DNA from 2 places in the Kineococcus halophytocola genome. Region 1 is predicted to be linked to the other one. Evidence: riboswitches for the same ligand, from Rfam matches in the RefSeq annotation. Region 1 holds a riboswitch; the other holds the start of a gene.
The links. A riboswitch is a leader RNA that binds a small molecule or an ion and turns the genes downstream of it on or off. The one in region 1 is predicted to bind cyclic di-AMP.

Region 1 (14,439 bases):
CCGCATCGGCACCGCCCAGACGGTGGCCGCGTTCCAGGCGCTGGGGGTCGGGCCCGACGACGCGCGCGCGGTCCTGTCGCTGCCCCCGCCGGCCACGGTGCTGCTGGCCCCCGACGCGGTGGACCCCTTCATGGTCTACCTGCTGGGCCTGGCCTTCGCCGTCCTGTTCTTCCAGATCGTCCTCATCTTCGGGTACTCCATCGCCCAGAGCGTCGTGCAGGAGAAGCAGACCCGGGTCATCGAACTCCTCGTGACCACCGTCCCGGTGCGCCAGCTGCTCATCGGCAAGATCCTCGGCAACGGGATCCTGGCGTTCGGGCAGATCCTCGTGCTCGTCGTGGCCGGGGTCCTGGCCCTGCGGTTCGCCCAGCCCGAACTGCTGGACTCGATCCCCGGGATCCCCGCGGCGGCCGCCTGGTTCCTGGTGTTCTTCGTCTTCGGGTTCGCGATGCTGTCGTGCCTGTGGGCCGCGGCCGGGGCGATGGCCAGCCGGCTGGAGGACCTGCAGTCCACGGCCACCCCGGTGCAGATGTTCGTCATGCTGCCGTTCTTCGCCTCCTTCGCGGCCAACGAGCCGGGCACGTTGCAGACGGTCCTGTCCTACGTCCCGCTGTCCTCGCCGATGGTCATGCCCAAGCGGGTCGTGCAGGGCGACGTGGCGCTGTGGGAGCCGTTGCTGTCCCTGGGGGTCATCGCCGTCACGGCGGTGCTGTTCGTCGCGGTCGCGCGCCGCCTGTACGAGAACAGCCTCCTGCAGACGGGCCGGTCGCTCGGTTTCGCCTCCGCGTGGCGGAAGGCCGCCTGAGGCCTGGCAGGATCGCCGGGTGAACGAGTTCGGGCAGCGGGTCGTCGGCGTCGGTCCCTGGGAGGGGCCCTGGCCCGACGACCCGCGGTTCGACCCCGAGCTGCTCGCCGAGGGCGACCGCCGCAACGTCGTGGACCGGTACCGGTACTGGTCCAACGCCGCGATCGTCGCCGACCTGGACACCCGCCGGAACCCGCTGCACGTGGCCGTGGAGAACTGGCAGCACGACGCCAACATCGGCTCGGTCGTGCGGACGGCGAACGCCGTCAACGCCGCCGGGGCGCACGTCGTGGGCCACCGGCGCTGGAACCGGCGCGGCGCGATGGTCACCGACCGGTACCTGTCGGTGCACCACCACGCCGACGTGGCGGCCCTGGCCGTCTGGGCGGCGCAGCGGGGCCTGCCCGTCGTCGGCATCGACAACGTCGAGGGGTCGGTGCCGCTGGAGACCTACGACCTGCCGCGCGAGTGCGTGCTGCTGTTCGGGCAGGAGGGCCCGGGGCTGACCGACGAGGCGGTCGCGCACTGCGTGGACGTGCTGGCCATCGCCCAGTCCGGCTCGACCCGCTCCATCAACGTGGGCGCCGCCGCGGCGGTGGCGATGCACGCGTGGGTGCGCCGGCACGTCTTCGGCCAGCGGCCGTAGCGCCACAGGCCGGCGGCCGCAGCGCCACGGCCGGTCCCCGTGGGGCCGGGCGGGGGCCGGGACGACGAACGCCCCGGGCCCGGCGGGAGCCGGACCCGGGGCGGGTCGCACGTCAGCGGGGCCGGGGGCCCGGGGCGCCTCAGGGCAGGACGAGCACCTGGCCGACGCGGATGTGCGCGGGGTTGTCGCCGATGGCGGCGCGGTTGGCGTTCCACACCGACACGTAGCCGCCGGGGACGCCGTGGTTCACGGCGATCCGGTAGAGCGTGTCGCCGGGGGCGACGACGTGGCTGCGGATGGCGGCGGGAGCGGCCTCGGCGACCGGCTCCGGTGCGGGGGCCGGGGCGGGCGCAGGAGCCGGGGCGGGCGCGGGGGCCGGAGCGGGAGCCGGGGCCGGGTGCAGCAGCGCCGCCTCCATGCCGGCCGGGTCGGCGGCGCCGCGCAGGCCCAGCTTGCGCGAGCAGGACGGCCAGGCGCGCCAGCCCTGCTTGGCCAGGACGCGCTCGGCGACGACGATCTGCTGCTCGCGGGAGGCGAGGTCGGCGCGGGGGGCGAACTGCCCGCCGCCGAAGCCGGTCCACGTGCGGGCGCTGAACTGGATGCCGCCGTAGTAGCCGTTGCCGGTGTTGATGTGCCAGTTGCCGCCGGACTCGCACTGGGCGAGGCGGTCCCACTCCTGCACGGGGGCGGCGGAGGCGCTGGAGACCGGGGCGAGCAGCGCGGCGCCGGCGGCACCGGCCGCGGCGGTCGCGAGCAGGCCGCGGCGGGCGAACTTCGTGGTGCGGGACGCGCGGTGGCGCGCGGGGGCGCGACGGATCGCAGACATGTGACCTCCAACGCCTGCGAGGTCAGCTGTCGGGTTCGGGTCGAAGGTGGGTTGACCCGGCCGCGGGCGCGGCTTCACCCCGAGGACTCCCGCCGGGGCGGTCGTCCGAGGAACGTGTGGGTCCCCCGCTCCTGCCCACGGGCTCTGCTTCCGGCGCGGTGGGCAGGACTCGGCGTTCCGCGGCCGTGTCCCCGGGGAGCCCCGGGAACATCCCGACCGTAACAAGTCAGCGGTCCGCCGTACACCGTCCCGCGACCTGTCCGTGACCTGCGCCCGCACCGGTGAGCGGGCGGCAGCCCTCGCGCGTGACGCAGATCACGCCCTGGGTGCCGCCGTCAGCTGTTCGCGAGCAGCTTCGCGACGGCGTCCTCGATGCGCGTGGTGAAGTCGCCGGCCCGTTCGCCCTCGCGGCCGTGCAGCGGCTCTCCGAACGTCACGTGGATCGGCGGACGGCCCTTGACCGGCCAGTTCCGCTTCGGCGGCATGGCGTCGAAGGTGCCGCGCAGCGCGATGGGCACCACGGGCACCCCGGCGTCCAGGGCCAGGTACGCCGCGCCCTTCTTGAAGGGCCGCATCTCGCCGGTGTAGCTGCGCCCGCCCTCGGCGAAGATCACCAGGCTCCAGCCGTCGGCCAGCAGCTGCGAGGACGGGTTCTGCCCCCGGCCCCCGCGCCGTTCCAGCGGGTAGGTGCCGATGACCAGGCCCGAGGGCGCGGCCCGCCACCAGACGTCGAAGAAATAGTCGGCGGCGGCGGCGATCGCGACCCGGCGCCGGCGGCGCGGCCCGAGCGCCTCGAGGATGACGGGGGCGTCCAGGTGGGAGGAGTGGTTCGCCACCAGCACGGCCGCCGTGCCCAGCCGGTCCAGCACGTCGACGTCGTGCACCTGGATGCGCACCTGCGAGCGCATGAGCGGGGTCATCAGGACCCGCTGCAGGGTGGCGCGCACGGCCGTCGCCGGCGCCGAGCGCACCCAGTCGTTGCGGTGGACGGCGCGGCCGCCCCCACCGGGGTCGGAGGGGCCGGCGGGGCGGCGGCGCAGCAGCGGCAGCGCCCGCACGATCCGGGTCGGTCGCGGGATCCCCATCAGCCTCGCCACCCTCCGGTCCTCGACACACCGGCGGTCCCTGACGGTGCGGAGTTCACAGTCGGCATCCTGCCACGGCCTCCCACCGGGAGCCGGTCGGCCGTCGCCGCGGACCCGGCCGCGGGCTCAGTCCGTGCCCGCCAGCACCTGCTGGGGGACCCGCAGCCGTCGCGTGGGGGAGGAGGCCGCCCAGTCGGCCACGGGCCAGCGGGAGGCGCGCGCGACGCGGAACAGCGGCACGTCGGGGGAGACGGCCGTCGGGTTGCCGACGGTCTTCAGCAGCGGTAGGTCGACGTGGGAGTCGGCGTAGGCGTAGCTGGCGGCCAGGTTGGCGCCCTCGACCTCGGCGTAGCGGCGCAGCCAGGCGGCGCGGGCCTCGCCCACCAGCGGCGGGGAGGTCAGGAAGCCGTTGGCCAGGCGCCGCTCCTCGGCGCTCACCTCGTCCAGCTCGGTGCACACCACCTCGTCGAACAGCCCGGCGAGCGGGCGCGTCACCTGCCGCACGTCACCGGTCATGAGGATCGTGCGGTGCCCGGCGTCGCGGTGGGCCTGGATGCGGCGCAGCGCGTCGGAGGAGATCTGCTGCAGGAAGGCCGGGGCGAAGACGTCGTCGACGTAGGCCTCCAGGGCGTCCAGGTCGACCCCGGCGTAGCCGCGGAACAGCGAGCGCAGGAAGCTGCCCCGGTCGCGGCGCTCGGCGGCGATCCAGCCGGGCAGGTTGCGCATGATCCGGCCGAACTCGGCGATGCGGGCGGGGGCGTCCAGGGACGACAGCCGCAGCGTGAGGTAGGAGTCGACGACCGTGCCCGGCAGGAGCGTCCCGGCCAGGTCGAAGACGGCCAGCACGGGCGCGGAGCCCTCGGCGACCGGCCGCAGCTCGCGCGGGCCGCTGGCGGCGGCCTGCGTGCGGCGGCGGCGGATCTCGTCGTACTTGCGCATCTGCGCGGTGACGCTCGGGCAGTGCGACTCGAGCCAGTAGTGGTCCCAGTCGACCTCGGAGGTGTCGAAGCCCCACATCTCGACGTCGGCCGGGTCCAGGGACCGGTGCAGCGCGAGGGTCCGGTCGTCGACGAAGCGCAGCTCGGCCTCGGTGTAGGCCTTGTACAGGTCCATGTACCGGCGGGCGAACTCGATCTGGCGGCGCGCCTTGTCGAGCTTGTGCGAGACGTCGCGCACCTTCGCCGAGCGCGGGGCGAGGGCCAGGACGCGGTTGCCGGCCCCGGTCAGCAGCTCACCGGCGCGCACCTTGCGCTCCACGGCGCGCCCGCCGGGGAACTCCCACGTCGGCAGGACGGCCGGGGAGGTGTCGAAGGGGTGCTTCGTGAAGTACTCGCGGATGAACTCGTACACGTCCCGGAACGTCAGCGGGTTCCGGCTGCCTGAGCTCACGTGGTAGTAGGCCGGCTGCGACAGCGGCGGCGGCGTCGCGGAGGCCTTGAGGACGGCGTTGACGACGTGGTCGATCGGCACGACGTCGATGACGGAGTCCGGGGCGGCCGGGAACTCGGTCAGCTCACCGCGCCCGTAGGCCAGGATGATCGGCTCGGCCATCTTGAAGCCCTCGATCCAGCCCGGGTGCGGGTGCTTGACCGCGGACTCCACGATGCTCGGGCGCAGGATCGTCGTCGGGAGCACGGGGGCGGCGATCTCCTCGACCAGCCGCTCGCCCATGGCCTTGGTGAACGTGTAGCAGTCCGTCCAGCCCAGGGTGCGGGCGCGTTCCTTGCCGGCGGCCTTCTGCTGCGCGGTGACCCACGCGACGCGGCGTTCCTCGGCGCCGGCGGCCACGCTCAGCGGGCCGGCCCGGCCGTGGTCGCGCTCGGCGGCGCGCAGGAACTCCTTCAGGCGGCCCTCCAGGCGGGAGTCCTCCTCGATGCGCGCGGCCAGCCGCAGCCCGGACTCGGTCTCGGTGCGCCAGTCGACCCGGTGCTCCACGGCCCGCTCGGGCACGGCCCCGCGCCGGCGGCCGCCGACGTAGGCGGTGGAGACGTGGACGTAGTGCACGGCGCGACCGCCGCGCTCGGCGGCCTCCAGCGTGCGCTCGACGAGGGCGCGGGTGCCGGTGACGTTGGTGGTGAAGGCGTCCTGGATGAGCGGGTCGAAGGAGACGTCCCCGGCGCAGTGCACGACGACGTCGATGTCGGTGGGCAGCTCGGGCACGGTCGACAGGTCCCCCTCCAGGGCCTGCACGCGCGTCGCGAGCAACTCGTCGGCCTCGCCCGCGGCGCGGAAGATCGGCTTGCGCAGCACCGACCGGAGCCGGTCGGCGCCGCTCTGCCCGGGCTTGGGGCGCACCAGCGCCACGGCGGTCGTGCCCGGCAGGTCGACGAGCAGGCGCTGCAGCAGCGCCTCACCGATGAAGCCCGTCACCCCGGTGAGGAGGAACCGCTTGCCGTCGAGCTGCTCAGCCAATCGCACGCGGAGGATCCTGCCACGGATGCGGGGCCCCTCCGCGCGTGCCGGTTCCGGGCCGCGTCCGCCCCGGCGAGCGTCCGCACCCGATCCTCACCCCTGTGCCACGCTCAGCGGGTCCACAGGACGCTCGACCGCGAGGAGGCGGCGATGAGCCGGTTGCAGTCCGATGCCCCCGAGGTGACGCGCAGGCGTCCCTCGCCCCGTTCCGTCGTCGTGTGGACGGCCGTCGCCGTCGTCGGCGCGCTGTGCTGGACGGTGCTGGCGCTGTCGCGGGGGGAGTCCGTCAACGCGCTGTGGGTGCTGTTCGCGGCGCTCGCCTCCTACGCCATCGCCTACCGCTTCTACTCGAGGTTCATCACGTACCGCGTGCTGCGCGCCGACGACCGGCGCGCGACCCCGGCGGAGAGGTACGAGAACGGCGTCGACTTCGAGGTCACCGACCGGCGCGTCCTGTTCGGCCACCACTTCGCGGCCATCGCCGGCGCCGGCCCGCTGGTCGGGCCCGTGCTCGCCGCCCAGATGGGCTACCTGCCCGGCACGATCTGGATCGTCGTCGGGGTGATCTTCGCCGGAGCGGTCCAGGACCTCACCGTGCTGTTCTTCTCGATGCGCCGCGGCGGCAAGAGCCTGGGGCAGATGGTGCGCGAGGAGATCGGCCTCGTCGGCGGGATCGCCGCGCTCGTCGCCGTCTTCGCCATCATGATCATCATCCTGGCGGTGCTCGCGCTCATCGTCGTCAACGCGCTCGCCGAGTCCCCCTGGGGCGTCTTCTCCATCGCGCTGACCATCCCCATCGCCCTCTTCATGGGCGTCTACCTGCGGTTCCTGCGGCCCGGCCGCGTGCTGGAGGCCACCGCGCTCGGTGTCGTGCTCCTCCTGCTGGCCATCGTCGGCGGCGGGTACGTGGAGAGCTGGGGCCTGGCGGAGTCGCTGACCCTGTCGCCCGAGACGCTCGTCGTGGCCCTCGTCGTCTACGGCTTCGTCGCCTCCGTCCTGCCGGTGTGGCTGCTGCTGACCCCGCGCGACTACCTGTCCACCTTCATGAAGATCGGCGTCATCGCCCTGCTGGCCGTCAGCCTCGTCGTCGCCCGGCCCGTGCTGGCCAACGAGGCCGTCACGTCCTTCGCCCGGGAGGGCAACGGGCCCGTCTTCGCCGGTTCGCTGTTCCCGTTCGTCTTCATCACCATCGCCTGCGGGGCGCTGTCGGGGTTCCACGCCCTCATCTCCTCCGGCACGACGCCGAAGATGGTGGCCAAGGAGCGCCAGGTCCGGCTCATCGGCTACGGCGGGATGCTCATGGAGAGCTTCGTCGCGATCAGCGCGCTCATCGCCGCCTCGGTCATCGACCAGGGCCTGTACTTCGCGGTGAACTCCCCGGCCGGGGCGACGGGCGGCACCGTCGAGACGGCGGCGAGCTTCGTCTCCGGGCTCGGTTTCACGGCCACCCCCGAGACGCTCGCGGCCGCCGCGCAGGCCGTCGGCGAGGAGTCCGTCGTGTCCCGCACGGGCGGAGCGCCGGCGCTCGCCCTGGGCATCTCCCAGGTCTTCCACGAGGCGTTCGGCGGTGGGCTGCAGGCGTTCTGGTACCACTTCGCGATCATGTTCGAGGCCCTGTTCATCCTCACCGCCGTCGACGCCGGCACCCGCGTCGGGCGGTTCATGCTCCAGGACACCCTCGGCAACGTCTGGGGGAAGTTCGGCGACCTGTCCTGGCGGCCGGGCAACCTCATCGCCAGCGCCGTCGTCGTCGGCGCGTGGGGGTACTTCCTGTACACCGGTGTCACCGACCCCCTGGGCGGCATCAACCAGCTGTTCCCGCTCTTCGGCATCGCCAACCAGCTCCTCGCCGCGATCGCCCTGACGCTCGTGACGACGCTGCTCGTCAAGCACGGCCGCGTCCGCTACGCCTGGGTCACCGCCGTCCCCCTCGTCTGGGACCTCGTCACGACGATGACCGCCAGCTACCAGAAGGTGTTCTCCGACAACCCGGCCATCGGCTACTTCGCCCAGCGCGCCCGGTACGCCGACGCGCTCGCCACGGGCGAGCTGCTGGCCCCCGCCAGGGACGCCGCGCAGATGCAGCAGGTCGTGACGAACTCGACCGTCAACGGCGTCCTGCAGTCGGTGTTCGCCCTCCTCGTGATCGTCGTCGCCGCCAACGCGGCCGTCGTCGTCGCCCGCGCCCTGCGCGCCGGGCAGCTGCCCACGACCGAGGAACCCGCCGTGCCGTCCGCGCTGGTGGAACCGGCCGGGATCGTCGTCACGGCCCGCGAGCGCGCCGAGCTCGACGCCCTGCGCGCCGAGATCGGCGTGAGGACGGGGGCGGACCGGTGAGAGGGGTCCTGCCCGCCGTGTGGTCGGGACTGCGCTGGGCCCACCGCCAGGTCGACGGCCAGGACCGGTGGGAGGCGCACCTGCGCCGGTGCGCTGAGCACGGCCACCCGCCCGGCAGCCGGGCCGACTTCGAGCGCCGGCGCGCCGACGCGAAGGCCGCCGTGCCGGGCGGTCGCTGCTGCTGAGCACCCGGTGAACCGATCGCGGCGCTCGCGCGTTCACCCGGGGACGACGTCGCCGGCCCCGGGCCGGACCCCGACCCGAGACGGAGCTGAGACGTGGAGTTCGACAGCCGGTGGCCGGGCCGTCACGATCTGAGGGTGAGCGCCAGGCAACGATCCGCCAGGCACCCGCGGTTCCGCACCACCGTCGTGGCGCACCGCAGGGTCGCCGCCGGGACGTCCGCCCTGGCCCGCGACACCGCCTACGTGCACCTGCACGCCGGGGCGGCGCTCGCCGACGCGGTCCTCGGGGTGGACGCGGTGCGCGAGCTCGACAGCCGCCGCACCCTCGTCGCCGGCTGACCCGCCGTGGTCGAGATGTCGCGGGAGGAGTTCGAGGAGGCCGTCGCGGACGCGCTCGACCGCGTCCCGGCGGAGCTCGCCCGGGCGATGGACAACGTGGTGGTGCTCGTCGAGGACGACCCGCCGGAGGGTTTTGGGCAGGACCTCCTCGGGCTGTACGAGGGAACCCCGCTGACCGAACGCGACGGCTGGTGGGCCGCCGGGGCCCTGCCGGACCGCATCACGATCTACCGCCGGCCGACGCTGGCGATCGCCCGCGACCGCGAGGAGGTCGTCGCCGAGGTCGGGATCACCGTCGTGCACGAGATCGCGCACCACTTCGGCATCGACGACGCCCGGCTGCACGAGCTGGGCTGGGCCTAACGCTTCCGGGCGCTCGCCTTCGCGGCGTTGTGGGCGATGGCCGCGCGCACCAGGTCGGCGAACCCCTCCTCGTCGAGGACGTCCCCCTCGGCGAACTCCACGGACCGGCGCTGGTTGCCGCCCAGCTCCCCGTTGAACAACCCCTTCGGGTCCTCCAGCGAGGCGCCCCAGAGGAACCCCATCTTCACCTTGCTCTTGAACACGCCTCCGACGATGAACGTGCCGTGCCGGGACCACACGGGCGCGCCCATGTACTTCCACTCCTCGACGATCTCGTCGTCGACGGCGAGGATCGTCCGTCGGCACGCGGCGAGCACCTCACCGCGCCAGTCGGGGTGCTTCTCGACCAGTTCGTCGATGTGCTGGGAGGCGGTCAGGTCGACGTCGGCCACCCCGGCAGGCTACCTGGAATCAGCGACCTCCCGGCAGGGTTGGGGACTGGTGTGAACATCGACCTGCTGAGCTTCGAGATGGCCCGCGACGCCTTCGACGAGCGCCGGTTCACCGACGCCGTCCGGTCGCTGGAACCCCTGGTGCAGCGCCACCCCGACGACCGGTCGGTGCGCGAACTGCTGGCCCGCAGCTACTTCGGCGCCGCGATGCTGGGCAAGGCGGAGGAGCAGGCCCGCGACCTGGTGCGGCGCAGCCCCTCCGACGCCTACGCCCACCTGCTGCTGTCGCGGTCGCTGGAACGGCAGAGCCGCCACGACGAGGCCCGCGGGCACCGCGTCATGGCGCACGTCCTCGGCGCGGAGGTCTGACCCCGGTCCGGCGGCCCGGGCTCAGACCAGGTCGACGAGGTCACCGATCCCGTCGACGACCTGGAACGGCTGGAACGGGAACCGGCGGACCTGGTCGCGCTTGGTCGAGCCGGTGAGGACGAGGAACGTCCGCAACCCGGCCTCGATGCCCGCGACGACGTCGGTGTCCATCCGGTCCCCGATCATCGCGGTGGTCTCCGAGTGCGCCTCGATCCGGTTCATCGCCGACCGGAACATCATCGGGTTGGGTTTGCCGACGAAGTACGGTTCGGCGCCCGTGGCCCGCGTGATGAGCGCCGCCACCGATCCCGTCGCCGGCAGCGACCCCTCCTTGGAGGGGCCGGTGGCGTCGGGGTTGGTGGCGATGAACCGGGACCCGGCCTCCACGAGCCGGATGGCCTTGGTGATGGCCTCGAAGGAGTAGGTCCGGGTCTCCCCGAGGACGACGTAGTCGGGGTCGGTGTCCGTCATCGTGTACCCGGCCTCGTACAGCGCCGTCGTGAGGCCGGACTCGCCGATGACGTAGGCCGAACCCCCCGGCAACTGCCGGGCCAGGAAGTCGGCCGTGGCCAGCGCCGACGTCCAGATGTTCTGCTCGGGGACCTCGATGCCGCTGCGGGACAACCGGGCCGAGAGGTCGCGGGGGGTGAAGATCGAGTTGTTGGTCAGGACGAGGAACCGTCGGCTGGCGTCGGCCAGCCGTTGCAGGAACTCGGCCGCGCCGGGCAGGGCGTGGTCCTCGTGCACGAGGACGCCGTCCATGTCGGTCAGCCAGCACTCGATGCCGTTCGCGTCGCTCATCTCGTTGCCCTCCACCGCTCCACCCTCGATCCCGATCCTCGCGCCCGGTCGGTCCGGGCGGTCCTCAGCCCGGCCTCAGCCCGGCAGGCCGGCCAGGACGGCCGCCGACCCGGACAACCCCAGCCGGGTCGCCCCGGCGTCCAGCAGCGCCGAGGCCAGCTCGGTCGTCCGGATGCCGCCGCTGGCCTTGATGCCCAGCCGGCCGCCGACGGCCGCGTGCATGACCTCGACCGCGTGCACCGTCGCACCCCCGGTCGGGTGGAAACCCGTCGACGTCTTGACGAAGTCGGCGCCCGCGTCCTCGGCCGCGCGGCAGACGGCGGTCAGGACGTCGTCGGGCAGCGCCGCGGACTCGACGATGACCTTGAGGACCGTCGGCGCGGGCGCGGCGGTGCGCACGGCCGCGATGTCGTCGCGGACGGCGTCGATCTCCCCGGCCAGGGCCGCGCCGACGTCGATGACCATGTCCACCTCGTCCGCCCCGGCCTGCACGGCCGCGGCGGCCTCGGCCGCCTTCACGGCGCTGGTGTGCTTGCCGGAGGGGAACCCGCACACGGTCGCGACGACGAGCTCACCGGTGTCGGCCAGCGGCAGCATCGTGGGGGACACGCACACGGCGAGGACGCCGAGCTCGCGGGCCTCGGCGACGAGGGCCGCGGCGTCCGCGGGGGTCGCCTCCGGCTTCAGGAGCGTGTGGTCCACGAGGCGGGCGACGTCGGTGCGGGTGCGAGGGCTCACGCGGGGAGTCTGCCACCTGGCGTGCTCCGCGCGGCGCGTCGGTTCGCTCAGGCCCGGCGGTACCGGCGTCTGCGGTTGCGGGGTGGGGCGGTGGCGACGACCCGGCCGTCGGCGATGAGCTCGTTGAGGTACCGGGTGACCATGACCCGGCCCAGCCCGAGGGCGGCGGCGAGCTCGGTGACGTGGTGCTCGCGCCCGTCGGCGAGGAGGGCGAGCACCTCGTCCGGGCGCGACACCGGCCCAGCCGGGGCGTCCCGACGGGGCTCGGGGGGCGCGGCGGCGATCTCGTAGCGGACGTGCTGCGGGTCGGGGACCCGAGCGAGCAGTCCGCGCTCGGCGAGGTCGCTGATGGTCTCGCGGACGCTCTTGGGGAGTCCCCCGGTGGCCCGTTTCGCCTCGATCGTGGCGCTCTCGCCGTGGCGGCGCAGGACGGTCAAGGCGGTGAGGACGTCCTCGGTGCTGGGCATCGAGCCTCCGGTGGGTCGACTCGACATGCTACTCACATGCAACTTCATCGTCCTTTCATGCTCGTCGATGTGCATGAACCGTCGTGACGTGTGCTGTGAGCGCCACCCGCCCGGCGGCGCCGTGTCGTCCCGGCTGACGACGCTCGATCACCACGTGGCGTTGAGCAGTGGGGGTGCGGGCACCGTGAGCGGTCTGGGCAGCTTCGTGTGGGGGACCGCGGACCAGCTCCCGACACAGGTCCGCACGCCGCGAGCTCGAGTTCGGCCCACCTCCGAGCACGACGTGATCCGCCTCGTCGCTGACCCGGACGGGTCGATGGTGGACCTGCCGGCCCGTGGTCCCTGCTGCTCCGCCCGGTCGACTCCTCACTCAGGAGCGTGCCGGCCAGCCGTCATCGCCTCGAGCCGTTCGCGCGTCTCCTCATCCGTCGAGTAGAGGACGGTCCCGACCATCCCGCGGGTCAGCAGCACCTTGTAGACGTTGCGGACCAGGCGGTCGAACTCCGCGTCGCTCACCTTCTTCGCACTCCGGAAGTCGGGGTCCCGGTTGGCCGCGCGGACGCTGCGGAACCCCCCGTCCCGCCACACCAGGTCCGGTCCGATGATCACGCCGCTCCAGTCGTACTCGAAACCCTGCGCGGTGTAGACGCACCCGACCTGGCCGAAACCGCCGTCCTGGGTCGCCCACAGCGCGGCCGCTGGCGCCTCGCCGACGGGTCGGTCGCCCTTGACGTTCCACGGGCGCTCCCAGTCGCCGATGACGACGTCCGTGCGCAGCGTCCCCTCCGGTGTCGGATCGCTCCAGGGCCAGCAGTAGCCGGCACTCATCCGCGCGGAGTACCCCTCGGTCCGTTTCGCGGCGAGGAACGCCTCCATCTCGTGCGGACTGCTCGCGACGACCACCTCGAACTTCTCGTCACCCGCCCAGTCCCGCGGGCCGGTGTCATCGAGCCCCAGGAGCCGCTGCACCCACCGCACGTACTCGGCGCTGCCGCCGCACCGGAACTGGGCGTCCAGCGGGACCGTCACCACGTCCAGGCCGAGTCGTTCGGCGTGACGACTGATCTCCTCCAGTGAGCCCAGCTCACCGGGTCGCACCACCTGGTGCTGGTCCAGGAGGAACACGGGGACGCGTGCGGCGGCGATGAGCTCGTCGATCTGCGGCCTCCCGGTCCGCAGTTCTGCCCGCGTGTAGCGGTCGACGGACGTCTCCCGGATCCGGTGGGCCTCGTCGAGGATGAGGACGTCGAGGTCGTTGGGTTCGGCGGTCGTGAACTGGTTGAAGTACTTGAACATCGACTGCACCCGCCGAGACCGGTACCCGGCCACCTTCCGCAGTGTCTGCGTGAAGGACTTCGAGCCGGTCGCGTGCAGGACGGCGCTGCCCTTCCGGGACAACTCCCCGAGCAGAGACAGGGCGATGACGCTCTTGCCGCTCCCCGGACCGCCGGTCACCACGATGATCCTCTTGCCGTTGCCGGCCTTGGCCTGCTTCACCTGGTGCACGACCAGGTCGACGGCCTCCTGCTGCTCGCCCACGAGGTGGAACCGCTCCCGGTCGCGGATCTCGTCGGCCGCCACCGCGAGCAGCTGCCGCGACGGGGCCACTTTCGAGCCCAGCAGTTCGTCCGCGGCGGGTCCGCCCGAGGTCCCCGGCGCCAGCCGCGAACACAGGTAGGACTGGAAGGCGTCGCGGTCGGCGCCGGTGAACAGGCGTCCCGAGCGGCTCATCTCGTAGTCCTGGAGGTCCGCGACCGCGCCCGGCCGGGTCGCGTTGTGCAGGTACGCGACTCCCGCGACCGCTTCCGGAGCGAACTCCAGCGCCCGGGTGAAGTCCAGGAGGTAGTCGACGTACCCCCGGACCTGACGCACGGGGTGGAGCTTGGGCGGGCCGGGCATCCCCGGTACCACCACCAGGTCGGGGTTGCCCTCGAAGCGGTGCGCGGAGCTCCACTGCTTCAACTCGACCACGACGTAGGAGGGGTTCCCCGTCGTGGGGTGAACACCGGCCAGCACCACGTCGGCGCGCTTCGAGGTCAGCGGCAGGGAGTGCTCCAGCAGCACCTCCACGTCGCCGAGACCGGCGACGACCAGGTCGGTCACCAGCACCGGCAGGCTCGCCCTCCAGGAGGCCACCTCGCTGGGGCTGGGTCCGTGGCCCGCCGTGTGGAACAGCTGCTCCATCAGGGTCTCCACGACGGACCCCGAGGGCAGCTCGTCCTGCAGTTGGGCAGCGGTGCGACGGACCAACGACACGGGACATCTCCAGGGCAGCACGAATGTTCGTGCGGGTGGAGGTCTGTCCTGTGCCCGGTGATCCGGGCGGCGGATGCCTGTCGGGCCGCGTCGCCCAGGCTAGCTGGGCCCGTCAGGACGGCGGTGACGGCGTGGCGGCTCGAACGGGGGGATCTCCAGGGGCCACCGGGCGCCGTGATGTCCTCCACGCAGCGGAGCGCCGAGGCCCGTTGCTCTCACGCACCCGGCGCGACGCACCGAACCGTCAGTCGGGCAGACGCGGGGCCATGACGGTGCTGCTGGAGAACGACGTCCTGCGTACGCAGGCCGGCGCCGACACCGAGATCGTCGATCTCTCCTCCAGCGATCCGCGGCCTGGTCCTTCGTCGTGTCCCGCACCTCGGACTCGGACGCCCTCGCAACCGTCAGCAGCGTGTGT
Region 2 (14,439 bases), on a different contig from region 1:
GCGGGTCTGCGGGTGCTGGTGCCCGAGCAGCGCGGGTACGGCGCGCGCGCCCGGCCCGCGCGGCGGCGGGACTACGCGCTGGCCGAGCTCGTCGCCGACGTCGACGCGCTCCTCGACGCCGCGCAGGGCCCCGCGCGCGCACCCGTGCACCTCGTCGGCCACGACTGGGGCGGGGTCGTGGCCTGGGCGTTCGCCGCGGCCCACCCCGACCGGCTGGCCTCGCTCACCGTGCTGTCCCAGGCCCACCCGGCCGCCTACCGCGCCGCGGTGACGTCCTCCTCGCAGGCGTGGCGCTCGGCCTACGTCGGGTTCTTCCAGCTGCCGGTGCTGCCCGAGCGGCTGCTGACGGCCGGGGGCGGGCGGGTGCTCGCGGCGTCGTTGCGGCGCAGCGGGTTGCCCGCCGACCTGGCCGCCGGGTACGCCCGCCGGCACAGCGCGCCGGGGAGCCTGCGCGCCGCGCTCGGCTGGTACCGGGCGCTGCCGTTCGCCACCGGGGTGGGCCCGGTCCACGTCCCGACGACGTACCTGCACGGCCGCCGGGACCCGTTCTACGCCGCGGCGGCCGTCGAGGGGACCGCCGGTCACGTGCGCGCCCCGTTCCGCCGCGTCGAGCTCGACACCGGCCACTGGATCCCCGAGCTCGCCCCCGGCGCGGTGGCCGAGGCGGTCCTCGCCGCTGCGCGCGGGTCGCAGCGGACGTAGCGTCGCGCAGGTGAGCGACTCCCCCGCGACCACCGACGTCCGCACCGCGGTCTCGACCGGTGGGGGCACGCTGCCCCTGCCCCTCGTCGGGCTCGGCACCTACGGCCTGCGCGGCGAGGCGGGCTACCGCTCCCTGCGCGACGCCCTCGACGTCGGCTACCGGCTGCTGGACACCGCGACGATGTACGAGAACGAGGACGAGGTGGGCCGCGCCGTCGCCGACGCGGGGCTGCCCGACGTGCGGATCACCACGAAGCTGCACCACGAGCACGCCGGCCGGGAGGAGGAGTTCTGCGACCGGAGCCGGCGGCTGCTGCGCGTCGACGTGCTGGACCTGTGGCTGATCCACTGGCCGCCCGGCGGGCAGGCCCGGCCCGACGTGTGGGAGCGGATGGTCGCCGCCCGTGAGGCCGGGCGGGTGCGCGCGGTGGGCGTCTCGAACTACTCGGTGGCCCAGATCGACGAGCTGACGGCCGCCACCGGCGTCGCCCCGGCGGTCAACCAGGTCAAGTGGGGACCGGCGCTGCACGACGCGGACCTGCTCGCCGCCCACCGCGAGCGCGGGGTCGTCCTGGAGGGCTACTCCCCCTTCAAGGCCACCGACCGCACGGCCGCCCCGCTGCGGGAGGCCGCCGAGCGGCACGGGGTGAGCGTGGAGCAGGTCGTCGTGCGCTGGCACGTCCAGCACAACGTCGTCGTCATCCCCAAGTCCGGGGACCGGGACCGGCAGGCCCGCAACCGGGACGTCGAGGGGTTCGCCCTGAGCGGGGAGGAGGTCGCGGCGATCGACGCCCTGGGCCGCTGAGGGCCGCGGGCGTCAGTCCGTCACGCGCACGGCCCAGGTGCCCCCGCCCAGCCCGACGACGTCCCCGTCGGTGAGCTGGCGGCCGCGCCGGTCCTCGGCCTCACCGTTGACGGTGACGTCCCCGGCCAGCAGGGCCTCGCGGGCCTGCCCGCCGGTGTCGACGGCCCCGGCCAGCTTGAGGAACTGCCCCAGCCGCACGACGCCGGTGACCTCGACCTCCTCGGTACCGCTCACTCGTCGACGGCCAGGGCGCCGAGCACCGTGGCGATGCGCTCGGCCTCGGCGCGGGTGAGGCGCTCGGGGACGAGCACCTCCACGCGGGTGCCGTCGGGCAGCGGGATGGTGTGCATGAGCATCTCGCGGCCGGTCGTGACGACCTCGGCGTCCTGCACCTGCTCCGCCTCCGGGGTCGCGGCCGTCCCCGGGGCCGGGCCGCTGCCGAGGAAGGACCGCAGCCGGTCGATGCCCTGCTCGGCCAGCCGCTCGGCCGTCGGGTCGAGCCTGCCCTGCTTCAGCAGTCCGCGCAGGACCGCGTCGAGGGACTCGCCCTGCCGCCTGTTCTCGTTCCGTGGGTCCGACATGGCCACAGCCTCGCACCCGGCCGGCCGCGGCGCGTCCCCCGCCGGTCGCGGGCGCGGCCGCCCCGGGTCCACCTCTGGACCGAGCCGGGACCGAGCCGGGGCCGGGGGCACACGGTCTACCCTCGACCAGCCCCTGCGAGCCCACCGGAAGCGGCCTGCGTGACCCCTCCCGACGTCCCTCCCGCCGGCCCCCGGCCGACCGCCCGACCGGTCACCCGGCCCGCCGAGCTGCCCGGCCCCGTCCTCGCGGCCGCGGCCGTGGCGTGGCTGGCCGCCTACGCGCTGCCGATCCTGGTCACCGACCTGCCCGCCCCCGCGCGCCACGCCTGCACGGCGGTCACGGCCGGGGTCTGGGTCCTGTTCGGCGTCGACTACCTGCGCCGGCTGGCGCAGGCGCACGACCGGGTGCGGTTCGTCGTGACCCACCCCCTGGACCTGGCCCTGCTCGTCCTGCCGGCCCTGGGGCCGCTGCGGCTGCTGCGCGTCCTGACCGTCCTGCGGATCCTGAACCGCAACAGCGGGTCCTCCCTGCGGGGGCGGGTCGGTCTCTACGTCGTCAGCGCCACGACCGTGGTCGGCTTCTGCGCGGCGCTGGCCGTCCTGGAGGCCGAGCGCACCGACCCGGCGGCCGTCATCACCACGTTCCCCGACGCCTGCTGGTGGGTGGCGACCACCATCACCACGGTCGGGTACGGCGACCTGTACCCCGTGACCGGGACCGGGCGCCTCGTCGCCGTCGGGCTCATGCTGGCCGGCATCGCGCTGCTGGGGGTGGTGACCGCGTCCCTGGCCTCGTGGCTGATCGACCGCGTCAGCGACGAGCAGGAGGAGTCCGCCGCCGCGACCCGTGCCGACGTCCAGGCCCTGGCCCGGGAGGTGCGGCAGCTGCGGGCGGAACTGCGGGCGGAGCGGGGCGGGCCGGACCCGCGCCCCGGCGGCTGAACCACGCCCCCGGGCCGGGGTCCGGCCCTCGCTCAGGCGGCGGTGGCCAGGAAGGAGTCCCACCGCGGGTCGGGCTGGTCGGCCCCGCGCACCGCCCAGGACGCCCCGCGCGGCGGGCCGGGCCGGAACGGCAGGTGCCAGCCCATCTCCTCCGGGGTCCGGTCGCCCTTGGCGTTGTTGCAGCGCACGCAGCAGGCCACGAGGTTCTCCCAGCTGTCCGGGCCGCGCCGGCTGCGGGGCAGCACGTGGTCCACGGTCGTGGCGTGCCCGCGGCAGTAGGCGCACCGCTGGTGGTCCCGGCGCAGGATCCCGCGCCGGCTGACCGGGACGACCTGGCCCCGCGGCACCCGCACGTAGCGGGTCAGGAGGATGACGGACGGGCGTTCCAGGCTCACCGTAGCCCCGACGACGGGATCGGCGTCGGCGAGGACGACCGAGGCCTTCCCCGCCAGGACCAGGACCAGGGCCCGCCGGAAGGACACGACCGCGAGCGGTTCGTAGCCGGCGTTCAGCACGAGCGTGCGCACATCCACCTCCTGAGACGACAAGAGGCGCCTTCCCCGTCGGGGGAGGCGCCTCTGAGAACGACGACGGCCGCATGGTGGTGGTGCACACGGTGGTGCCCCACGACGTGCTGCCCGGCGGGCCCGTGCGGTATGTGCGATCCGGCTCCGGCGCGGCGGCCGGGGACGCCGGCACGACGTGTGGTCATCGGCCCCCCCTGAGTCGGTGCTGCGAGTCGGTGCTGCCCGTCGTCGATGACGGCAGAGTACGTCGCGGTGGTGGCGGAGTCAGCACCTTTCCCGTGAACGCGCCCGGACGGGTCGCCGGGCCGCCACGCACGGGGGGGGGGCCCCCGCGGGGGGGGGCCCGCCCCCTGGTGGGCGGATCGGTCTCAGACCGTGGGGGCCAGCCGGCCGAAGGTGACCGAGCTGCTCCAGATCGCGCGGAGCTGGACGGGCTTCCCGGCGCGGGGGGCGTCCCACATCATGTTGTCGCCGGCGTAGATGCCGACGTGGTAGGCGCGACCGCCGGAGTTGGAGAAGAACACCAGGTCGCCCGGCACGGCGTCGCCGCGCGAGATGCCCGCGGCGGCCTGCTTCTGCGCGTTCGCGGTGCGGGGGATGTCCACCCCGATCTGGCGGTAGACGTAGCTGGTGTAGCCCGAGCAGTCGAAGCCCGACGGCGTGGTGCCGCCGTAGACGTAGGGCACACCGGCGTAGTCGTCGGCGACGGACAGGATCTGCTGACCCAGCGGGACCGGCGCGGGAGCCGGGGCCGGGGCGGGGGCCGGCGCGGCGGCCTCGACGGCGGCGGGCTGGGCCACCGCGACGGCGCTCTCGGCGACGCTGGAGGCGATGACCGGGGCGGCGTCGCCGCTGCGGGTCGCGCGCTCGATGACGGGGGCCACGACCACGGGGGCGGGGGCCGGGGCCGCCGCGAACGTGGCGGCGGTGGTGGCCAGCGTCGCCGCGGTGGCGGGGGCGGACACGACGCCGGGGGCGGTGGCGCCGAAGGCCGCCGGGACGGTGCTGGCGACCGAGGTGTCGACCGCGGTCGGCGCGGCGGCCGGGGCCGCGGTGGCGGGCAGGGCGACCGCGGCGAGCAGACCACCGGCAGCGGCGGCGACGGCGCCGGTGCGGGCGACCCCTCCGGCGGTGCGGGCGACGCTGTCCGACAGGTCGGTCAGGGGCGTGAGGGGGCGGACGGCAGCGCGGTGGCGCGCCTGGACGCGAGTCGTCAAGGTGAGGGCCTCTCCGACGCCTGCGAGGTGAGCTGTCGGGTTCGGGCGGGAGTATCGCCCGGCCGGTTCGCACCGGCTTCACCCCAAGGACTCCGCGGACCTGACGGTCGCGCATCGCCCGGGAAACGTGGTTCCCCCACCCCTGCCATGTGATGTCTCGGGGACCTCGTCGCGGTGGCAGGGCTCGGCGTCCGCGGGAGGGCATCCACGTGCGTGGTCGTGGTTGCGGGTGGACCATAACCCGTTGACGACCGGCATGTCACGGCCCGGTGACGAACAGGTGCCGAGCTGGTGACGTGCCGTCGATCATACCCTTACTCTGAGTAACATCCCACCACGGACGGCTGACCTGCGTGAACGTGGGACGAGCGAGGGCCCCCGGTGGGGCGTCACGGCTTGCGCCGCAACGCCCCCGCGCGGGGGCCGTCGGGGTGGTCCCCGGTGGCGGGGACCCCGGGAGCGTGGTGGCGGGACCGGCCGCCGGGGGGGCGGGCGCTCAGCCCACGGCGACGAAGATGTGCCCCGCCTCGGCAGGTGTGAGATCCACCACGGTCTCCCCCACGGTGACCTCCACCCCCGCGCCGGAGGAGGTGGCCACGACCTCGGCCCCGGGCACGAGCCCGGCGGTGTGGAACTTCGCCAGCAGCGGGACGTCGGTCTGCAACGGCTCGCCGAGACGGCGCACGACGACGGTCCGGCCCTCCACCTCGGGGGCCGTCAACGGCTTCACACCGGACCGGAAGGTCTCGGCCGCCTCGCCCTCGCCCAGCTCCTGCAGCCCCGGGATGGGGTTGCCGTAGGGGTCGAAGTGCGGGTGGTCCAGGATCGCGACGAGGCGCTTCTCGACCTCCTCGGACACCACGTGCTCCCAGCGGCAGGCCTCCTCGTGGACCAGGCTCCACTCCAGGCCGATGACGTCGGTGAGCAGCCGCTCGGTCAGCCGGTGCTTGCGCATGACGCGCATGGCCTTGGTGGTGCCGGCCTCGGTGAGCTGCAGGCGGCGGTCGGTGCCGACGTGCAGCAACCCGTCGCGCTCCATGCGGGCCACGGTCTGGGACACGGTGGGTCCGGAGTGGTGCAGCCGCTCGGCGATGCGAGCGCGCATCGGCACGATGCCTTCCTCTTCCAGTTCGAAGACCGTCTTGAGGTACATCTCGGTGGTGTCGATGAGATCGCTCACCCGGTCATCATCCGGCATCGGCGCCGGTGGTCGCACCCCTGTCCCCACCGTCCGTCACCGCCCGCGGCGCGGGGCAGCTGCGAACGCCTCCCGATAGCGGGCCCGCCCCGCCGCGGCTAGCGTCGGCGCCCGTGACGGCCGCACGCAGCACCAGTGGGAGCACCCGGGACGGCACCGCCGTCCTGTGGTTCCGGCGCGACCTGCGCCTGCACGACCACCCCGCCCTGCTGGCCGCGGCCCGCGACGGCGAGGTGCTGCCGCTGTTCGTGGTCGACCCGGCGCTGTGGGGCCCCTCCGGCGACGTCCGCCGCGCCTACCTGCTGCGCTCGCTGCGCGCCCTGGACGCCGACCTCGGGGGCCGGCTCGTCGTGGAGCACGGGGAACCGGCCGAGGTCGTGCGCCGCCTCGCGCAGCGGGTCGGTGCCCGCCGCGTCCACGTCAGCGCCGACGCCGGGCCCTACGGCCGCCGCCGCGACGACGCCGTCGCCACCGCGTTGGCCGAGGACCGGCGCGAACTCGTCCGCACCGGCACCCCGTACGCCATCGGGCCGGGCACGATCCTCAACGGCTCGGGCAGGCCGTTCCAGGTGTTCACGCCCTTCTCCCGCGCCTGGTCCGAGCACGGCTGGCCCGCCCCCGCCGACCCGCCCGGCGACGTCCGCTGGCTCGGCGAGGGCGAGGGCGTCGACGGCCGGCACTGGCCCGCCGAACCCGACCTCGGCGACCTCACGCTGCCCGAGGCCGGCGAGGAGGCCGCCCACGACCGCTGGCAGGAGTTCCTCGAGCACGGCCTGGCCGACTACGGCGAGGAGCGCGACCGCCCCGACCACGACGGCACCTCCCAGCTCTCGCACGCCCTGAAGTGGGGTGAGCTGCACCCGCGCACGCTGCTGGCGGACCTGCGCCGCCAGCGGTCGGACGGGGCGCGGACGTACCGGACCGAACTGTGCTGGCGCGACTTCTACGCCGACGTCCTGTGGAACCGCCCCGACAGCGCGCGGGAGTACTACAAGCCCCAGCTCGCCGGCCTGCGCTACGCCGACCCCGGGGAGGCGTTCACCGCGTGGGCGCAGGGGCGGACGGGGTACCCGGTCGTGGACGCCGGGATGCGGCAGCTGCGGTCGGTCGGCTGGGTGCACAACCGCGTCCGGATGATCGTGGCGAGCTTCCTCGTCAAGGACCTGCACGTCGAGTGGCGGCACGGGGCCCGGGAGTTCATGCACCGGCTGCGCGACGGCGACCTCGCCAGCAACAACCACGGCTGGCAGTGGGTCGCCGGGTCCGGCACCGACGCCTCGCCGTTCTTCCGCGTGTTCAACCCCGTGACCCAGGGCCAGAGGTTCGACCCGCAGGGCGACTACGTCCGCCGGTACGTCCCGGAACTGCGGCACGTGCCGGGCAGGGCCGTGCACACGCCGTGGGACGTGGCGGACGGGTACGCCCACGGCTACCCCGAACGCATCGTCGACCACGCCCACGAGCGGCGGGTCGCCCTCGACGACTACGCGCGGGTCAAGGGCTGAGCCGCGGGGGACGGTCTCCACCGTCCCCCGACGTCGCCGCGCGGTACCGCCGCAGCAGCACGTGCCCGTCCGGTCCCCGCACCACGGGGACCGAGCCGCCGACCACCTCCGCCGGCGCCTCCCGCGCGGTGCCGGGTCCGACGTCGGCCCCGACCTGCCGCAGCACGACGGCCTCCACGGCGCCGGGGTGCTCGCGGGCGAAGTCGCCGTAGACCACCGGGTCGGCCTCCCCGTCGTCACCGACCAGCACCCAGCGGACCGCGGGGAACTGCGCCCGCAACCGCTGCAGGCTGCGGCGCTTGTGGGTCCGGCCGTCGCGGAAGAACCCCTCCGGCGACGGGCCCCAGTCCGTCAGCAGCAGCGGACCGGGCGGGAAGCCGTGGCGGTCCAGGAACCGCGTCAACGGCTCGGCGAAGTTCCACGGCCCGTTGCTCAGGTAGACGACCGGCGCGTGCTCGCCGTGCGCGCCGTGCACGGCGGCGAGCAGGTCCGCCACCCCCTCCACGGGAGCGCGCTGCGCGAAGGCGCGCGTGAGCGTCCGCCAGGCGGCGCTCAGCGGGTGCTTCAGGCCGGTGAGCAGGGCGGTGTCGTCGATGTCGCAGACGATCCCGGCCCCGGCCCCCGGGTCGGCGACGTGGACCGTCGCCCCCACCTCCGGGCGGTCGCCGACGCGGAACCGGACGGGGTGCGTCCCCGGCGGCAGGGACCAGGGCAGGACGGCGTCGACCAGACCGCCCGGGCCGCTGCGCACCGTCGAGGTGGTCTGCCCGCCGTCCGTGCCGACCTCGACGTCGACGCGGGAGCGCTGCAGGGTCACCAGGCGCCGCCAGGCCGCGACACCGCGGACGTCGCTCGGTTCCCGGCCCGGGGCGGCCAGCACGACGCGGGCCAGCACCCGCACCTGTCCCGGCGTCCCGTACCCGGGGTACGGCAGGACGGCGAAGCTCCACCCGCGCCGGCGCAGGAACGCCGCCAGGACGTCGCGGCGGGCCCGCCCGAGGCGGAAGAGGGCGGCGCCCAGCCGGGACACCGGGGCCGGGTCCACCGCCCCGCCGGTCTCGCGCGGGTCCCGGTGCTCGGTGCTGCTCACCCGGGGAGTCTGCCGGTCGCGCCCGGGCGTCACGGCGCGGGGTGACGCGCGTCGTAGCGCCAGAACCCCCGCTGGGCGCTCGCGAGCGCCAGGACGGCGACGACGCAGGCCACCCCGCCCCCGAGCGCCGCGGTCCCCTCCCCCACCCCGGTCGCGGCGGACCCGAGGACGAGGTCGCCCAGGCGCGGGCCGCCGGCGACGACGACGACGAACACCCCCTGCAGCCGGCCGCGCAGCGCGTCGGGGGTCGCGACCTGCAGGATGGTGCCGCGGAAGACGGAGCTGACGGCGTCGGCCGCCCCCGACACGGCGAGCAGCCCGACGCAGGTCCAGAGCTTGCCGCCGGTCCCGTCGGGTGCGAGGACGAGCACGAGGCCGAACGCGGCGATCGAGGCGCCGTAGACGGCGACGCAACCGACGACGACGGCCCCCTGCCGGCGGACGCCGCCGAGGGGGCCGGACAGCAGCCCGGCCAGGACGGAGCCGACCGCGAACCCGGCGCCGAGCAGGCCGACGGTGCGCGCTCCCCCGCCGAGCTCGGCCGCGCCGAGGGCGGGGTAGAGCACGCGGGGCATCGCCAGGACCATCGCGCACAGGTCGGCGAGGAAGGTGGCCCGCAGGTTGGGGCGGGTGGCCAGGAACCGGACGCCCTCCAGGACCGAGCGCAGCCCGGGGCGGTGGCTGCCCGGGAGCACCTCCGGGCGCATGGGCGGCAGCCGGTGCACGCCGACGAGCGCGGCGACGAAGGTCACGGCGTCGACGGTGTAGGCGGCCTGGAACCCCCACGTCGACACGAGGACACCGGCCAGCAGCGGCCCGGTGGTGAGGGCGACGGCGTTCGTGGTGCCGGACAGGGCGTTGGCGGCGGGCAGCAGCTCGCGCGGCACGATCCCGGGCACGATGGCCGAGCGGGCGGGGTTGTTCACGGCGAAGGCGGCGCTCTGCAGCCCGACCAGCAGGTAGAGCAGCCCGACGGAGTCCACGTGCCACCAGGCCTGGGCGGCGATGGCGAGGGACAGGACCCACAGCACGGCCGAGGCGAGCAGCGCGACGCGGCGCCGGTCGTGCGCGTCGACGAGCGCGCCGCCGTACAGGCCGAGTCCGACGAGGGGGACGAGGGCGACGAGGCCCACGAGGCCGACGAGGCCGACGAGGCCGACGAGGCCGACGGCGAGGGTGGAGGAGGTGAGGGCGAAGACCTGCAGGCCGACGGTGACGACGGTGAGCTGGGTGCCGATCCCGGCCAGGGACTGCCCGATCCAGAGCCACCGGAAGGCGGGGACCTCGCGCAGCGGGGTGGTGTCGGCCAGCAGGCGCCACCGCGGGGCGGCGGGTGGAGGGCTCACCGCCCGAGGATAGGTGGTTGTCCGGGACAACCTCCCTGCGCGACCTGCTGCGACCGCGCAGGAGCAGGAGAAAGCCCCCGGGCGCTTCCACCGCCGCGGTCGGGAGACCGTCGCGGTGGGCCGGTGGACGACCCGGCGCCCGGGGACCCGGTGACTGCCATGGATTCGCCGCGCTGCGCGGGGCGACCAGAGCGGTCCGCGTCCTGCACGCAGCTGCTAGCGGGCAGCCACCTCACGCGTCCGATGAGAAACCATGTGTTCGGACCACCTCCTTCCCGTGTACCTCGACGGTACGACCGCTCCCCGGGAGTTGTCACCCCGTATTCCCGGCGGCGTTCCCAGCGGCGTTCCCGGGGGCGTTCCCGGTGGCTGTCCGGTGCTCCCGGCCGCGCGCCCGGGCCGGCGGCTTGTCGACGGGGGACGCGGGGGCCTACAGTGCTGACCGCAGCAGTTGATGTCAGAACCACCCTTACTGATCCGGGGTCCGACCTCCTCATGAGCACGTCCCAGCAGGCGATCCTCGTCGCGGTCTCGACGGTGATCTTCGCCCTGCTGCCCGACCGCCGCGGCGACGTGCGCGTGCACCTGCCGCTGGTGCGCCGCACGCGCGACCCGTACGGCGACCAGTGGGCCCTGCCGGGCGGGTGGGTGCGGCAGGAGGAGAGCCTGAGCGACGCCGGCCGGCGGACGCTGGCCGAGACCACGGGCCTGCGGCCCAGCTACCTGGAACAGCTCTACACGTTCGGGCGGCCCGACCGCTCCCCCGGTCAGCGCGTCGTGTCCGTCGTCTACTCCGCCCTCGTGCGCAACCACGAGGCGGCGGCCGCGGTGGAGGGGGAGAACGTCCGCTGGACGTCGGCCGACGACTGCACGGGTCTGGCCTTCGACCACGACGAGATCGTCCAGTACGCGCTGTGGCGGTTGCGCACCAAGGTGCAGTTCGCGCACGTCGCCCAGCACTTCCTCGACGAGCGGTTCTCCCTCGCGCAGTTGCGCGGGGTGCACGAGGCGGTGCTCCAGCGCTCGCTGGACCCCGCGAACTTCCGGCGCCAGGTGGAGGCGTCGGGCACCGTCGTCGAGACCGGCGAACGGCAGACCGGCGGGCGGCACCGCCCGCCCAAGCTCTACCGGGCCGTCGTCCCCGACGGGTCGGCCGGTCCGCTGCGGACCGCCGGCCCCCTGGCCTGACCCGAACCCCCACGAAACCCCGTGCACCCCCGCGCGGGAACTCCGAGAGAAGGCAGCACGATGGCGTCCGTCCCCACGCAGATCGCCCTGCTCACCCGCACCCCGGACGGCGCGGACAGCACCTGCGACCCCGACCTGCCCACCGGGCCCTGGCAGTTCGACGCGGTTCCCGGCCGGCCCCTGCCGACGCCGACGTACGGCGCCGGGGCCTCCCGGCAGGACCCGGCCCCGGCCGACTCCCCCGTGCAGCAGCAGATCCCGGCGCAGTACCGGTTGCTGCCCGCCGACGAGCTGGACCGGCGCATCCGCGCGGCCAAGGAGACGCTGGGGTCGCGGGTGACGATCCTCGGGCACGCCTACCAGCGCGACGAGATCGTGCAGCACGCCGACTTCGTGGGCGACTCCTTCCAGCTCGCCCAGCAGTCGCTGAAGCACCCCGAGGCCGAGTTCGTCGTGTTCTGCGGCGTGCACTTCATGGCCGAGACGGCCGACCTGCTGACCACCGACGACCAGCCGGTGATCCTGCCGAACCTCGCCGCCGGGTGCTCGATGGCGGACATGGCCGACATCGACGCGGTGCAGGCGTGCTGGGACCAGCTCGCCGCGCTGTACGGCACCGAACCCGACGCCGACGGCAAGGTGCCCGTCGTCCCCGTCACGTACATGAACTCCGCCGCCTCCCTGAAGGGTTTCTGCGGCGCCCACGGCGGGATCGTCTGCACCAGTTCCAACGCCCGCGAGGTGCTGGAGTGGGCGTTCGAGCGGGGGCAGCGCGTCCTGTTCTTCCCCGACCAGCACCTGGGCCGGAACACCGCCAAGGCGATGGGCGTCGCGGTCGAGGACATGCCGCTGTGGGACCCGCGCAAACCCCGCGGCGGGAACTCCGAGCAGGACCTCCTCGACGCCCGCGTCGTGCTGTGGCGGGGCTGGTGCTCGGTGCACCAGCGGTTCACCGTCGACCAGATCGCCCAGGCCCGGGCGAAGAACCCCGACGTCCGCGTCGTCGTGCACCCCGAGTGCCCGGTGGAGGTCGTCGACGCCGCCGACGAGGCGGGGTCGACGCGCTACATCCAGCTCGCCGTCGACGCCGCCCCGGCCGGGACGGCGTTCGCGATCGGCACCGAGATCAACATGGTGCGCCGGCTGGCCGACACCCGCCCGGACCTGACGATCGAGTGCCTGGACCCCGTCGTCTGCCCGTGCTCGACGATGTACCGGATCCACCCGGCCTACCTGGCGTGGGTGCTGGAGTCCCTCGTCGAGGGCCGGGTCGTGAACCAGGTCAGCGTCGAGGCGCAGGTCGCGGCCCACGCGCGCACGGCGGTGGAGCGGATGCTGGCGGTCGGCGCGTGACACCGGCCGCCCCGGGCACGGACGTGCGCACCGACGTCCTCGTGGTCGGCGCGGGCGTCGCCGGGCTGACGGCGGCGCTCGAGGCGGCCCGCCACGGCCGCGTGGTGCTGGCGACCAAGACGGCGCTGGGCGAGGGCAGCACGGCCTGGGCCCAGGGCGGGATCGCCGCCGCGACCGGGCCGGACGACGTCACCGCCCACGTCGCCGACACCCTCGCCGCCGGGGCCGGGTTGTCCTCCCCCGCCGCGGCGCGGGCGCTGTGCGCGGCCGGACCGGCCGCGGTGCGGGTCCTGGCCGAACGCGGGGTCGCCTTCGACCGCAGCGGCACGACCGGCTGGGCGCTGGGCCTGGAGGCCGCGCACTCGCGCCCGCGCATCCTGCACGCCGGCGGCGACCGCACCGGCGCGGCGGTCTCGCGGGCGCTGGCCGGGGCGGTGCGCCGCAGCGACGTCGACGTCCGCGAGGACGCGTTCCTGCTGGGACTGCTGACGTCGCACGGCCGGGTCACGGGTGCGCAGTTCGCGCTCGGCCCGGCCGCCGGGGGCCCCCGCACCCTGCTGCGCGTGCACGCCGGTGCCGTGGTGCTGGCCACGGGCGGGGCGGGACAGCTGTTCAGCCGCACCACGAACCCCGCCGTCGCGACGGGCGACGGGCTCGCGGCGGCCTTCCGCGCGGGCGCGCTCGTGGCCGACCTGGAGTTCTTCCAGTTCCACCCCACGGTCGCCGCCGTCGGCGAACCGTTCCTCGTCTCCGAGGCCGTCCGCGGCGAGGGCGCCGTGCTGCGCGACGGCACCGGCCGCCGGTTCGCCCTCGACGCCGACCCGCGCGGGGAACTGGCCCCGCGCGACGTCGTGGCCCGGGCCATCGCCACCGCGATGGCGGGTCAGGGCGGCACCCCGGTCCTGCTCGACGCCACCGGGGTCCGCGCCGCCCTGGGACGCCCGTTCGCCGACCGGTTCCCCGGCATCGCGGCCCTCGCCGCGCGGGCGGGGCTGGACCCCGAGCGCGACCCGCTGCCGGTCACCCCGGCCGCGCACTACTGGATGGGCGGCGTGCGCACCGACGCCGCCGGGCGCACCTCCCTGCCGGGGTTGTGGGCCGCCGGCGAGGTCGCGTGCACCGGGGTGCACGGGGCGAACCGGCTCGCCTCGAACTCCCTGTTGGAGGCCCTCGTCGTGGGCGGTGCCGTCGTCGCCGACATCGCGACCGGCCCCGGCCCCGCCCGGTTCGGCGACGACACGACCGAGGGGGAGGTCGCGGAGGAGGCCGAGGAGCAGGTGGGCGAGGTCCCCGCCCCGGCCCGCCCCGTCGCCGCGCACGTCGGCCGGCGCGACGTGCAGGCCGCGCTGTGGGAGCACGCCGGCCTGGTCCGCGACGCCGCCGGGCTCGCCGTCGCCACCAAGCTGCTCACCCCCCAGGAGGCGCCCGTCGAGCTCGACGCGGGGGCCCTGGACGTCCCGCGCGCGACGTGGGAGGACGCCAACCTGCTCCTGGCCGGTCAGCTGCTCGTCGCCGCCGCCACCGCGCGCGAGGAGAGCCTGGGCGCCCACTTCCGCGCCGACCACCCCACCACCCCCGCCCGGCCCCGCCGCCGCAGCCTCCGGAGGACCCCGTGAACCCCACCCCCGCGCACACCCCTGCGGGCGTCGTCGCGCTCGCCCTGGCCGAGGACGCCCCCTGGGGCGACGTGACGAGCGAGTCGCTGCTGCCGGCCGAGGCCGTGGCCGACGCCCAGCTCGTCGCCCGCGAGCCCGGTGTCCTCGCCGGGACCGCCGCGGCCCGTGAGGCGTTCACCCAGGCCGCGGCCCTGACCGGCGGGAGGCTGGACACCCTGGACCTGGCCCCCGACGGCACCCGGTTCGCGCCCGGCGACGTCCTGGGCCGCGTCCGCGGCACCGCCCGCGGGGTCCTGCGCGCCGAGCGGATCGCCCTGAACCTGCTGCAGCACCTGTCGGGCGTGGCGACCCTCACCGCCGCGTTCGTCG

Region 2: another riboswitch for cyclic di-AMP. It lies ahead of AB2L27_RS13455 (C40 family peptidase); the one in region 1 lies ahead of AB2L27_RS14490 (transglycosylase family protein).

What each region holds. Positions count from the first base shown of each region.
Region 1 covers NZ_JBGFTU010000016.1:89,066-103,504, reverse strand. The annotation lists gene AB2L27_RS14500 (ABC transporter permease) at 1-805, shown strand, start outside; gene AB2L27_RS14495 (TrmH family RNA methyltransferase) at 825-1,451, shown strand; gene AB2L27_RS14490 (transglycosylase family protein) at 1,591-2,277, opposite strand; cyclic di-AMP (ydaO/yuaA leader) riboswitch at 2,274-2,443, opposite strand; gene AB2L27_RS14485 (lysophospholipid acyltransferase family protein) at 2,613-3,374, opposite strand; gene AB2L27_RS14480 (SDR family oxidoreductase) at 3,489-5,780, opposite strand; gene AB2L27_RS14475 (carbon starvation CstA family protein) at 5,925-8,111, shown strand; gene AB2L27_RS14470 (CstA-like transporter-associated (seleno)protein) at 8,108-8,296, shown strand; gene AB2L27_RS14465 (hypothetical protein) at 8,432-8,635, shown strand; gene AB2L27_RS14460 (metallopeptidase family protein) at 8,651-8,998, shown strand; gene AB2L27_RS14455 (DUF1801 domain-containing protein) at 8,995-9,390, opposite strand; gene AB2L27_RS14450 (tetratricopeptide repeat protein) at 9,442-9,759, shown strand; gene AB2L27_RS14445 (HAD-IIA family hydrolase) at 9,781-10,560, opposite strand; gene deoC (deoxyribose-phosphate aldolase) at 10,636-11,298, opposite strand; gene AB2L27_RS14435 (helix-turn-helix domain-containing protein) at 11,346-11,765, opposite strand; gene AB2L27_RS14430 (DNA/RNA helicase domain-containing protein) at 12,132-14,021, opposite strand.
Region 2 covers NZ_JBGFTU010000014.1:109,146-123,584, reverse strand. The annotation lists gene AB2L27_RS13485 (alpha/beta fold hydrolase) at 1-702, shown strand, start outside; gene AB2L27_RS13480 (aldo/keto reductase) at 713-1,507, shown strand; gene AB2L27_RS13475 (RNA-binding S4 domain-containing protein) at 1,520-1,741, opposite strand; gene AB2L27_RS13470 (hypothetical protein) at 1,738-2,088, opposite strand; gene AB2L27_RS13465 (potassium channel family protein) at 2,248-3,030, shown strand; gene AB2L27_RS13460 (HNH endonuclease) at 3,063-3,557, opposite strand; gene AB2L27_RS13455 (C40 family peptidase) at 3,926-4,774, opposite strand; cyclic di-AMP (ydaO/yuaA leader) riboswitch at 4,777-4,947, opposite strand; gene AB2L27_RS13450 (metal-dependent transcriptional regulator) at 5,271-5,954, opposite strand; gene AB2L27_RS13445 (cryptochrome/photolyase family protein) at 6,086-7,477, shown strand; gene AB2L27_RS13440 (App1 family protein) at 7,467-8,567, opposite strand; gene AB2L27_RS13435 (MFS transporter) at 8,597-9,913, opposite strand; gene AB2L27_RS13430 (NUDIX hydrolase) at 10,409-11,101, shown strand; gene nadA (quinolinate synthase NadA) at 11,162-12,454, shown strand; gene nadB (L-aspartate oxidase) at 12,451-14,070, shown strand; gene nadC (carboxylating nicotinate-nucleotide diphosphorylase) at 14,067-14,439, shown strand, end outside.